3 regions of the Thermosinus carboxydivorans Nor1 genome follow, and region 1 is predicted to be linked to each of the others. Evidence: riboswitches for the same ligand, from Rfam matches in the RefSeq annotation. Region 1 holds a riboswitch; each other region holds the start of a gene.
What was found. A riboswitch is a leader RNA that binds a small molecule or an ion and turns the genes downstream of it on or off. The one in region 1 is predicted to bind lysine.

Region 2: it holds a riboswitch for lysine, as region 1 does, so the genes downstream of both, TCARDRAFT_RS10915 (diaminopimelate decarboxylase family protein) here and TCARDRAFT_RS13745 (ABC transporter substrate-binding protein) in region 1, are expected to answer to the same signal.
Region 3: it holds a riboswitch for lysine, as region 1 does, so the genes downstream of both, dapB (4-hydroxy-tetrahydrodipicolinate reductase) here and TCARDRAFT_RS13745 (ABC transporter substrate-binding protein) in region 1, are expected to answer to the same signal.

What each region holds. Positions count from the first base shown of each region.
Region 1 is NZ_AAWL01000034.1:8,373-12,536, forward strand. It holds gene TCARDRAFT_RS13740 (branched-chain amino acid ABC transporter permease) at 1-20, opposite strand, end outside; gene TCARDRAFT_RS13745 (ABC transporter substrate-binding protein) at 465-1,610, opposite strand; lysine riboswitch at 1,808-1,983, opposite strand; gene TCARDRAFT_RS13755 (AbgT family transporter) at 2,098-3,672, opposite strand; gene TCARDRAFT_RS13760 (M20 metallopeptidase family protein) at 3,703-4,164, opposite strand, start outside.
Region 2 is NZ_AAWL01000018.1:5,477-9,640, forward strand. It holds partial or broken gene TCARDRAFT_RS10910 (LL-diaminopimelate aminotransferase) at 1-53, shown strand, start outside; gene TCARDRAFT_RS10915 (diaminopimelate decarboxylase family protein) at 307-1,593, opposite strand; lysine riboswitch at 1,716-1,895, opposite strand; gene TCARDRAFT_RS16035 (ribonuclease R family protein) at 1,999-3,312, opposite strand; gene TCARDRAFT_RS16040 (RNB domain-containing ribonuclease) at 3,278-4,164, opposite strand, start outside.
Region 3 is NZ_AAWL01000015.1:33,519-37,682, forward strand. It holds gene TCARDRAFT_RS16030 (hypothetical protein) at 1-9, shown strand, start outside; gene TCARDRAFT_RS10305 (dCTP deaminase/dUTPase family protein) at 20-469, shown strand; gene TCARDRAFT_RS10310 (hypothetical protein) at 559-876, shown strand; gene TCARDRAFT_RS10315 (YlmC/YmxH family sporulation protein) at 898-1,191, shown strand; gene TCARDRAFT_RS10320 (general stress protein) at 1,252-1,884, shown strand; lysine riboswitch at 1,971-2,144, shown strand; gene dapB (4-hydroxy-tetrahydrodipicolinate reductase) at 2,256-3,050, shown strand; partial or broken gene TCARDRAFT_RS10330 (aspartate-semialdehyde dehydrogenase) at 3,072-4,104, shown strand; gene dapG (aspartate kinase) at 4,115-4,164, shown strand, end outside.

The DNA.
Region 1 (4,164 bases):
ATTTGCTGCAACAGAAGCACATTTGTCACCCCCAAACTTTTAACCGCAAAACCTTGAAAATGTTTAAGTCTAACCACGGAGGACACGGAGAGGGCATTTTTTTGATATTTAGCGCGATGAATATCGCGCTCTCTGCGTTCTACTCCGAAAACCGACAACTTCTAAATGGGGAATATAGAGAACCGCAGAGAACACGGAGGATAAAATTTTATTAAAATTAAAAATTAATTAAAACCCCAAGTGCGATGTATATCGCACTCTCCGTGCGCTCCGCGGTTCAATCCCGGTTTTCCTGGCTTGTGGTGCCAATTTATTGGCATGAATATCTCCGTGGTTTAACGGTTTGTATACTTGTGGCGCCGATTGCTTGCATGAATTCCCTGTTATTGCACTTACCGTTTAGATATTCATGTCGATTTAACAAAAATACGGGAAGCAGCATTGGCCGCTTCCCGCGCTGCATTTTACTGGTACAGAACAAACTTGCCGTCTTTTACGGTAATATACAGATATGGGCGGACCCAGTCGCCTTGATCGTTAAAGGTGACGGTGCCGGTAATCCCCTTGTAATTAGTCTGAGCCATGGCATCACGGATGTTTTCCCGGGTGATGGCGCCTTTTTCCGCCGCCTTCTTCATGGCCTCGGCCAAGACGTACATCTGGTCATAGCCAAGCGCGGCAAACGTGTCAGGCTCCATATTATACTTCTCTTTATATTTCTTAACGAAGTTCTGCACCGCCGGGTCGGGGTTGGAGGCTACGAACGCACCGAGGAAAATCGCCCCTTCTGCCGCCTTGCCGGCGATTTCCACGAATTTCGGGCTGTAGAAACCGGTGCCGCCGACGATTGGAATGGTCAGGCCGAGCTCGCGGGCCTGCTTGGTGATCAGGCCGCCGTCGGTGTAAGTGCCGGCCACGGCCAGCGCGTCAACTCCCTGGGCCTTGATCCCGGTAAGCAGCGCCGAGTAATCTTTGTCGGTAGCCAGATAGGCCTGGTTGGACACAACGGTCACCCCGTGCTTTTTGAGCGTTTCCTCAATCGCCGCCGTCAGCCCCTTGCCATAGTCGTTATTGGGATACAAAATGGCGACCTTCTTGGCCCCCAGTTTCTGGGCGATCAAGTCGCCCATCAGGATGCCCACCTGAGCGTCCTGCACGGCCATGCGGAAAAAGTATTTGCTCATGCCGCTCAGTTTGGGCGTACTGGACGAAACAACCGAATGCGGCAGTTTGGCTTTATCGGTGATCGGCACCATCGCCAGCGTATTGGAGCTCAGACACGACCCCACAATGGCCATGACGTTTTTCTGATCGGCAAACTTTTGCGCACCCGCCGCCGCCTGCTTGGGATCACCGGCGTCGTCGTGGAAGAGAATCTCGATTTGCTGCCCCTTGATGCCACCAGCCTTGTTAATTTCCTCCCGGGCCAGTTCCATGCCGTTCTTATGGCTCACGCCGTATGTGGCGCTGTCACCGGAAAGCGGGTTAACCATGGCAATCACCAGATTGCCCTTGCTGCCCGACGTGCTTGAACTACCACCGCAGCCAGCCGCCGCTACCAGGAAAATGAGTACTACTACCAAGGATAATAATTTCATATACTTGGACACATACACCCCTCCTCTTTTACTCTTGCCTAATCCAGTCGCTATTTTGCCGCCAATCCTCCTCCCTCACCTCATACCTCATACCTCATACTTCACTTATATGCCTGCGTTGTCCCGGCTATGAACAAGATAAACAAAGACCCGGGAGCTACGCCTCACCGGGTCCAAGCATGCTGCAAATATTGGGACGAATAGCGGCCAGATGAGATAGCGCTCCACCAATTTCACAATTGGTGACAGTCCGGCGCCTGTTCGACGCAGGACCAGCATGGCCGCTTCGGCAGCCGGCCACGCTTCGGCGGTCACCCTTTCCCTCCGGTTCAGCGATGCCCTTCTCCCCGGAGCTACTCATGTTGCCCGCACCTCTATCTTCGCAAGGTCTATATGTTACTTTTGCGTTAATTGTATAATAATGGCAAATAAAATGTCAACAACTTTTTAATAATTTGATTTAGCCAAAATTTTATGTAAATATCGGTTAAAAACTTAATTATAGATAAATCTTAGCCCCCGGCCCGAGCGGCAGGTTGAAGAAGATAAACACCATCAGCCAAGCCGTCCAGGCGACCAAGAAGGCTATGCCGAAGGGAAGCTGCATGGACACCAGCGTCCCCATGCCCACCTTGGCGTCATTGCCAGCATATTTGGCCATGATGCCAAGCATCACCGGTAAATAATAGTTCAGCGGCGTAATGCTGTTGACCGAGCTCTCGCCGATGCGGTACGCCGCCTGAGTCAGTGCTGGCTCATAACCCAACAGGCCGAACATGGGCACGAACACCGGCGCCAAGATGAGCCACTTGGCCGAGCCGCTGACAATAAACAGGTCAACGAAAGCCGAAAAAAGGATAAAAGCGATAATAAGCGATACGCCCGTAAAGTCGAGCGCTTTTAACAGGTCGGCGCCCTTAATGGCCATAACGGTAGCAAGGTTGCTCTTATTGAACCAGGCAATGAACTGGGCGGCAGAGAAAGCGGTGACAATGAAGCTGATAATCCCCGCAACCCCCTGGCCCATGAACTTGCCAATATCGCTTTCCTTTTTAATAACACCCTTGCCAATGCCGAACGCGATGCCGACGGTCATAAAGAAGAAAAACAAGATCGGAATAATGCCGCTCAAAAACGGCGAATTAGGCAAAATGGCATGCGTTTTGGGATTGCGCAAGAGGCCGTTTTCCGGAACCAGCAGGATGAGGAGCAGCGCTATATACGCAAGTGCCGCCCAACCGGCGTAGCGCAACCCCTTCTTTTCCTCCGGAGTAAGCTCATGTTCGCTCACCTTCAACCCGAACTCCGTCACGGGATGCAGCCGGTCGAGGCGCGGACCGACCACCTTCTCAGCGATCAGCGTGCCCACAATTGTCAGAATGATAACCGACGAACTCATGAGGTAATAGTTAATCAGCGGGTGGACCGGGGAATTGGCCGTCTGCGGGATTGTGCCAATGGCCGACTGGGTAATCCCGGCCAAAAGCGCATCGGTGCCGGCCGGCAGGATGTTGGCGCTAAAACCGGCCTGGACAGCGGCAAAGGCGACCGACATACCCATCAGCGGGTTGCGCCCCATACTGGCGTATACGGCGGCGGCCGCTGCGGGGATAAAGACGGTGGCGGCGTCAGACGCCAGGTTTCCGTTGATGCCAAGGAAGAACACGGTGCTGGTAACGGCCCAGGACGGCACGCCCAGCATGATGCGGCGGACAAAAGCGCTCACCAGACCGGTGGCTTCGGCCAGGCCCATGGCCAGCATCATGACAACGACCAGCCCCAGCGGCGGGAAGTTGACAAAGTTTTTAACCATGTCCTCAAGAATATAGCGGAAACCGTCAGCGTTGAGCAGGCTGACGACCTTCACCACGGTCGGCTTGCCGCCCTTGCCGATGTATGACGCGGTGGCGCCATCAAACACCCAGGATAAAATCAGCACCATAAGTCCCAAAATAGTAAACAGCATGAACGGCGAAGGAAACTTATTCCCGATGTACTCGATTACGTCCAGCAACTTTTGAAACGCGCCGACTTGCGGCGGCGCAGACTGAGGTTGCCGCGAAAATTCCGCCATAAAAAAACCTCCTTTACACTTAAAGTTTGCTTATGACGCCCGCAGCGCGGCATCTGGCGCGTAAGCGGCCAGCGCCTTCCGGACGACGCTGTACATGACGCGGGCGCCAAGCAGCAGCGCCCGCTCATCCACATCGAAGCGAGAACTGTGCAGCGGATAAGCATTGCCGGGTTGTTGGCAGCCAAGCAGGAAAAAGGCGCCCGGAACCTTGGCGAGATAGCGGGCAAAATCCTCCGCCCCCAGGATGGGCTCCACTGGCTGCAGCGCCGCGCAGCCGATCACTTCGGCAGCCGCCTCGGCGACAATGCCGGCGGCTTTGGCATCGTTCACCAGCACGGGATAGCCAAACTGGTAGTCCAGCTCATAGCCGGCGCCGTAGGCGGCCGTCACGCCTTGCACCATGCGCTCCACCAGCTTAGGAATGGCCTGGCGCACATTCTCGCTGAGCGTGCGCACCGTGCCTTCCATGACCACTTCGCGCGGGATGACATT
Region 2 (4,164 bases), on a different contig from region 1:
GTGAAAATACCGAGCGGGCCATCGAACGCATTAAAACCCGCCTCAAGCTGTAAAGAAAACCGAATATTGAACCACGGAGATAATCATGCCAATAAATTGGCACCACAAACCATGAACGCCCATTTTAACCACGGGAGGACGCAGAGAGCGCGATTTCATCGCGCTAAAAATTAAAATAAAAACTATTTCTCCGCGTCCTCTGCGGTTCCCTATATTCCCCATTTTGAAATTTATACATAGCTCCGTGTCCTCAGTGGTTCGTGCAAAGAAAAAAGTCCTGTCAGCGCATACGCTGACAGGACTTTTTTATTCGGTTGTCGACGCGGCCGCCAGGTTCAGTTCACACTGAGGAAAGTTAAGGGTAGCAAATAAGTCGGCCAGCGTCTCGGCACGGCGGATGAGTTTCACGCTGCCGTCAGGGCGCAGCAAGAGTTCGGCCGAACGCAGTTTGCCGTTGTAGTTGAAGCCCATCGCATGGCCGTGGGCACCGGTGTCATGGATAACGACAATATCGCCGATATCGATGCGGGGCAGCGGACGGTCGATAGCGAATTTATCGTTGTTTTCGCACAGCGAGCCGGTCACGTCGTAAATATGATCAAGCGGCCAATCTTCCTTGCCGGCCACAGTAATGTGGTGATAGGCGCCATACATGCCGGGCCGCATCAGATTGGCCATGCAGGCATCAAGCCCGACGTAATTCTTGTAAATTTCTTTTTTGTGCAGCACCCGCGCCACCAAATAACCATACGGACCGGTGATCATACGGCCGCATTCCATGGCCAGCTTGATCGGATGCAGGCCGTTAGCGACAATCTTAGCCTCATAGGCCTTGCGGATTTCTTCGCCCACATAGAAAAGGTCTACCGGTTGCTGCTCAGGGCGGTAGGGAATGCCAATGCCGCCGCCCAAGTCGATAAACTCAACTTTGATGCCGAGTTTTTGATAAATTTCAATGGCCAGGTCAAACATCATATTGGCCGTTTCGACAAAGCACTGCGGGTTGAGTTCGTTGGAAATGACCATGGTATGCAGGCCGAACCGCTTGACCCCTTTGGCCTGCACGATGCGGTAGGCGTCAAAAATCTGCTGGCGCGTCAAGCCGTATTTGGCCTCTTCCGGCTTGCCGATGATGGTATTGCCCTGCTTAAGGAGCGGTCCGGGATTATAGCGGAATGAGATAATTTCCGGCAGGCCGGCGTGTTTTTCTAAAAACTCGATATGACTGATATCATCCAGGTTGATAATCGCCCCAAGTTGTTTAGCTTTAACATACTCCTCAGCGGGCGTGTCGTTGGAGGAAAAGATAATTTCTTCGCCCGTAATGCCTACCATTTCGGCCAGAACCAGCTCGGCCATCGAACTGCAATCGGCGCCAAAGCCCTCTTCCCGCAGGATCTGCAGGATATACGGATTAGGCGTTGCTTTTACGGCGAAATATTCTTTGAACCCAGGCGCCCAGGCAAACGCGGCCGTCAACTTTCTGGCATTTTCCCTGATACCCTTCTCATCATAAATATGAAAAGGCGTCTTATGCTGGCGAATGATTTCTTCCAATTTTGCTTTAGTAAAGGGGAGCTTTTTCTCTGCCATGTCGAGATACCTCCTAATTAGAATAATGAATGCGGCCGGGAGCGCCTCAGCTAATATGAAAACGGCCTGCGAGTCCATCTCGCAAGCCGCTAAAAATGCTTATGCCAAGCCCTATACTAGCCGTGCAAGATAGCGCTCCACCCGAATTTGCTCGGATGACAGTCTTACCCTTATTTAGCGGCAAGACCAGCAGAAGGCCCTTGGCCATGACCTGCTGCTTCGGCGGATATTCCTTTCTGCACCCTTCATCGCCGGCCTGCTCATGAATGCATACTCTTAATAGCCGCACCTCTATCTCACCATATTTAATTATCGTTTCTAGTATACCGAAGCCAGGCAGGTGTGTCAACACTTTTCCTGCCCTTCCTCCTTCACGGCCGATCCTATTCCCCCAAGTTTGGAAGGCTATTTCAAGCGGCTTTTCGGTTTGGCGACCGCCTTGGCCTTGCCGCCGCTTTTCGCCTGGCGCTTAGTCCCCGTTTTACCCTTGGCCTTGTTTCCCTTCCGGCCGTTGCCGTTATCCGCCTTATCAGCTTCGCCGCGCCCCGGTTCGGCGACCCGGGCCTGGTCGATGGTGCGGTCGGCGGGATTAACGCGCACCACCCGCACGTTTACCGCATCGCCTAGGCGGTAGATGCGCTTACTGCGCTCGCCGATCAGGGCATACTGCTCTTCAATAAACTGGTAGTAGTCGTCATCCATGCTGGACACATGCACCAGACCTTCAACGCCGTTATCCAACTCAACAAACAGGCCAAAGGCGGTAACGCCGCTGATAATGGCGGGAAATTCGTCCCCGACGAACCGGGCCATGTATTCCACTTTCTTAAGGTCTACCGTCTCCCGCTCGGCCTCAGCCGCCGCCCGCTCCCGCTCTGACGAGTGCTGGGCCACGACGGGCAGCATCTTGGCCAGCTTTTCCCGCCGCTTGGCTGACAGTTCGCCGGTAGTGAATGTTTCGCGCAGAATGCGGTGGACGATCAGGTCCGGATAGCGGCGGATCGGCGAAGTAAAATGAGTATAATACCGGGCGGCCAAGCCGAAGTGGCCCAGGTTTTCCGCTTCATAGCGAGCCTGTTTGAGGGAGCGCAGCATAACCGTGCTGATAATCCGCTCTTCCGGCCGGCCGGCAATACGGGTAAGCACTTGCTGCAGGACAATCGGATGAATGTCATCGACCGTAGTTAACCGTTGGCCAAAATTATGGAGAAGAGCATTGAGCTTTTCCATCTTTTCCGTGTCCGGCTCCTCGTGCACGCGGTAGACGGCCGGCACGCCGAGCCGGTGCAGGTGTTCGGCCACCGTCTCGTTGGCCGCCAGCATGAACTCCTCAATGATGGACTCGGCGAGGCTGCGGACCCGCTTGACCAGCTCGACCGGCCGGCCCGCTTCGTCCAGCTTGACCTTTATTTCCGGGAAATCAAAATCGATGGCACCGCGGCGCATGCGCCGCTCCCGCAGGATATGGCACAGCCGCGCCATTTCCTCCAGGTGATCGACAAGGTCGGCATACTGCCGCCGCAAGTTTTCATCCCCGTCAACCAATATCCGCCGCACGATGTTATAGGACAGCCGCGTCTGGACGCGGATTACGCTGGGAAATATCTCGTAGTGGACAATGCGGCCGCCGGCGTCGATTTCCATATGGACCGACAAGGTCAGGCGGTCTTCGCCAGCATTGAGACTACAAATGCCGTTGGACAGCCGCGGCGGGAGCATCGGGCAGCACGCGGTCGACCAAATACACGCTGGTTCCCCGACGGCGGGCTTCAATGTCGAGCGGGGTGTTTTCCCGCACATAATAGCTCACATCGGCGATGTGGACGCCGAGCAGATAGCGCCCGGCGGGCAGCCGCTCAACATGGACGGCATCATCCAGATCTTTCGCGTCCTCTGCGTCAATCGTGACGATGGGCAAGTCGCGAAGGTCGCGCCGTCCCGCCAGTTCTGCCGCACTGATCTCTGCCGGCACGTCAGCCGCCGCCCGTTCTACCTCCGGCGGGAAGACCCGGGGCAGATTATGTTTGGTAATGATGGATAAAATTTCGATCCCGGGGTCGCCTTTTTGTCCCAGCACCTCCACAATCCGCCCTTCGGCACTTCGCTGCCGCTCCGGCCACTTGGTGATTTCCACCACTACTTTGGCATTGTCTTTGGCACCGTTTCTTTCGCCTTTCGGCACAAAGATGTCCCGCCCCAGGCGAGGGTCGTCGGGGACAACGAAACCATAGTGGCGACTGGCCGCAAAGGTGCCGACGATCCGGTGGTTGGCCCGCTCGACAATCCGGATAATTTCCCCTTCCCGTTTTTTGCCGTGGGCGGGAGTACGGCGATGGATACGGGCGACAACCCGGTCGTTGTGCATGGCCGTCATGGCAGCGTCGGCGGTAATATAAATATCCGGTTCTTCGGGGTTATCGGGGACAACGAAGCCGTAGCCTTTGCCGCTGGCATGAAAACGGCCCACGACGAGATTCATGCGCTCCGGCACGCCGTACTTGCCGTAACGGGTCTTGATAATCAAGGCTTCGGCTTCCAGTTCTTGTAATATCGACCAAAATTCGGTCAGTT
Region 3 (4,164 bases), on a different contig from region 1:
AAAATTTAGGAGTAAGTTCATGCGCCAAAGAGGTTTTGAAATAGTATCGAGCTATATTGACAAAGGTATTGCGCTGCCGCGGCGGCAGACAGCGGCCAGTGCCGGTTATGATTTCGCAGCCGCGGAGGATGTCGTTGCTGCGCCTCAGACGGTTACGCTTATTCCGACCGGGTTAAAAGCCTATATGCTGCCAGATGAGTATTTGAGCATTCATATCCGGTCAAGCCTGGCCGTCAAGCACGGTTTAAGTCTGATTAATGGTCAAGGTATTATTGACGCTGATTATTATAATAATCCAACCAACGAAGGACATATTATTCTCGCAGTATTCAATCATGGGACGCAAGCGGTGCAAATTGCGAAAGGAACACGTATTGCCCAAGGCATCTTTAATAAATACCTGTTGGTCGACAACGACCGTATTGCAGGAGCTACCAGAACAGGCGGAATAGGAAGCACGGGAAAATAGACAGCGGCCATTTGGCCGTTTTTTCTTTTTGACATAAATTTTGTCTCTCTGCATATCCATTTGGTAGAAGTATGTAGGGGGGGGACTACATGTATGCCATTGGCCTTATTATCCTTCTTACGCTGCTAATAGCATGGTCATTGTGGCTTAGGACGTGCCGTTACCGGCAAATGCTTGATGAAAACAAGACCAAACCGTCGCCGGTTTCGCTTGCCGTACAGGAACTGGTGGCGACCGCAGGCGGAATATATCTTTCACTGATTATGCTTGTGTCTTTTTTAAAATTGGAAATACCTTCAACGGTGGGACTTTTGACTGTCGCTATCGACCCGTTGGCGCTAATTTCCTTGGGCGTAGCCATTATTCAGCCGCTGTTTTTAAAACTCTACCTTCTTTTACATAAATAGAACTTATAGAGGGAGGATACTATGCGTCTAAGTGAACTATCAGGGAAAGAAGTAATTAATCTTGGTGACGGTTCCCGGCTAGGCGTAATTGATGAGTGTGAGTTGTCTTTTGATAGGAAGACAGGGCGAATAAATGCTCTCATATTACCTACCCGCGGCGGGTTATTCGGTTTCTTCAGCGATAACCGGAGTTCGACAATTCCGTGGCATGCCATTAAACGGATTGGCGATGAGGTTGTTATTGTTGACTTAAACAATGCGTTTGACCGCCTGTATGCCGGTATGCGACGTGAGCGTTACGAAGACGAATATTAAAAGGAATGGTGGGAAGACTAACATTAAATTGCAACACAATTAATGTTAGGAGGGCACACCATGGTACCAAATAATACAAACCAACAAAATCAAGGCGCAACAAACAGTGTTGTTACCAGTTACGCCAAAGCGCAAACTACATCCATGCAGTCGCAGACAGCGGCACAATCGGCCGCTCAAGGGCAAGCTGCCAAAACTGGTACTGGTAGTCAGAATGTAAAAATGGTTATCGGGGTCTTTGATTCCCACCAACAGGCTGAAAAAGCGGTAAGCGAACTGCGTAACCAGGGGTTTTCTACGGAAGAAATAAATATTGTCTCCAAAGAACGTAAAAGGCGAAATGACACTGAGTTTGTTGATGACGATATTACCGACGGCGCTCTTACCGGCGGAACACTGGGTGGAATCGGTGGCCTCATGGTAGGTGCTGGAGCTCTTGCTATTCCTGGTATTGGACCGATCGTTGCCGCTGGACCTATTGCCGCGGCCTTGAGCGGCGCGGTAGCAGGGGGTATTGCCGGAGGGTTGATCGACTGGGGTATTCCGGCAGAGGTGAGTCGGCGCTATGAGCAGCATGTTGCCGAAGGCGGAATTTTAGCGGTAATCCGGTCCGATGCGGCGAAAGTACAGCAAGCGGCCCAAGTTCTCCGGCAAAATGGTGCTCGGGACGTAGAAAGTCATAATGCTCGGTAGGAAAAATAATAAATTTTTTTAAATATGTTTGACACTGGTGTAACCATTATTATACAATGAACGTAAAATGAATAATAAACCTGCGCAGGGTGAGTAGAGGTGCGGTCCTCAAGAGTACTTTCAGGGAGAGTGGCGTCAGGATCTGAAAGGAAAGGGATGACCGCCGAAGTACGAAAGAATGCCAAGCTTTCGTGCTGGTGTTGCGCCGAACAGGTGTAACACTGTCACCAAAGTTATTTTGGTGGAGCGCTATCTCAACTAAGGGCGGGGAAACACTAGTGTTTCTTGTTCCCTTTTAAGCTGTCTACTAGTGGCAGCCGGTGAGATAGCGTTCACCGGCTGCTTCTTATTTTTGTGGGAGGTGAAAGATAATGATCAGGGTAATGGTGTGTGGAGCTTATGGGAAGATGGGTCGCGAAGTCTTGAAGGCGGTACATAGGGACGAACAACTCAGCATTGTAGGTGCGGTAGACATCAAGTCCAATTTTGATGATGTCGGTGAACTGATCGGTGCAGGCAAAATAGGCGTAACCGTTGGCAACGACCTGCAAACAGTCATTAACGAAACCAAACCCCAGGTTATGGTTGATTTTACAAACCCCGATACGGTAATGAACAATATCCGTATCGCAATTAAAAACGGTGTTTGTCCCGTAGTCGGCACTACTGGTCTTAGCGAGGCCGATGTGTCTGAGGTAAGGGAATTATGCAAACAGAGCCGTGTAAATGCGATAATTTCGCCGAATTTTTCCGTAGGCGCGGTGTTGATGATGCAATTGGCACAAGAAGCTGCAAAATATTTCCCTCATGTGGAAATTATTGAGCTGCACCACGATCAAAAACTGGACGCACCGTCAGGAACAGCGCTGCGAACGGCCGAGCTAATTATGCAGAACCGTGGCAGTATGCAGCAGGGACATCCTGCCGAGGTGGAAAAACTGGCTGGTTCCCGTGGCGGCAATTTTGAAGGCATTCGTATCCATAGCGTGCGACTGCCCGGATATGTAGCTCATCAGGAGGTCATTTTCGGTGGTCTTGGGCAGACGCTAACGATTCGCCATGATTCCATTTCCCGTGAGTCTTTCATGCCGGGTGTGTTGTTGGCGTGCAAGCGGGTTTTAACCGTCGACGGACTTGTCTACGGACTGGAAAACATTATGAAGTAAACTGAGTAATTGGAGGCGAGAATTATGAAATACAATGTTGCAATCTTGGGCGCGACCGGCGCGGTAGGACAGGAATTTATTAAGCTAATTGAAGAGCGAAAGTTTCCGGTGGGGAAGTTAAAATTACTTTGCTTCGGAAAGGTCTGCCGGCAAACAGATGCAAGTTTTAGGCGAAACATATACCGTCGAAGAAGCAAAAGCCGAATCGTTCAAAGACGTGCAAATTGCTCTTTTTGCCGGGGGACCCGCCAGCAAGGTTTTTGCTCCGGAAGCCGTTAAAGCCGGCGCCGTTGTGATAGACAATTCCAGCACTTTCCGGATGGATCCCGATGTACCGCTTGTTGTCCCGGAAGTAAATCCGGAAGCAATTAAAAATCACAGAGGCATTATTGCCAACCCAAACTGCTCGACGATTATTATGGCTATGGCCTTAAAACCGATTTACGACCGAGTAAAAATCAAACGGGTTGTTGTTTCTACTTATCAGGCTGTTTCCGGAGCCGGCAAAGAGGCTATCGACGAATTAACTGACCAGGTAAAGGCAATAATGGAAGACCGCCCGGTCGAGGCTCGTATCCTGCCGAGCGCCAGCCTGCCCAAACACTACCAGATTGCTTTTAACTTGATACCACAGATTGATGTTTTCGTTGAAGACGGTTACACTAAAGAGGAAATGAAAATGGTTCATGAAACCCATAAAATTTTCAACGATTATAGCATTGCCATTACGGCTACAACGGTTCGCGTACCTGTTTACCGCAGTCATTCCGAATCCATTAACCTAGAATTAGCGGGGCCGCTCTCGGTTGAGGAGGCACGAAGCGCTCTTGCCGCTTTTCCCGGTGTTATCGTGCAGGATGATCCTGCCGAAATGCTCTATCCAATGCCACTTTATACATCTAATCGCGATGAAGTGTTTGTCGGCCGGCTCCGCCCGGATAAATCGGTTCCTTATGGGCTCAATATGTGGGTAGTAGGGGATCAAATTCGCAAAGGCGCAGCTTTAAATGCCTTGCAGATTGCTGAGTACATGATTGACCATAAATTAATATGAGGTGTGACGGATGCGTTTAATTGTTCAAAAATTTGGAGGGACTTCGGTCGCATCCTCCAA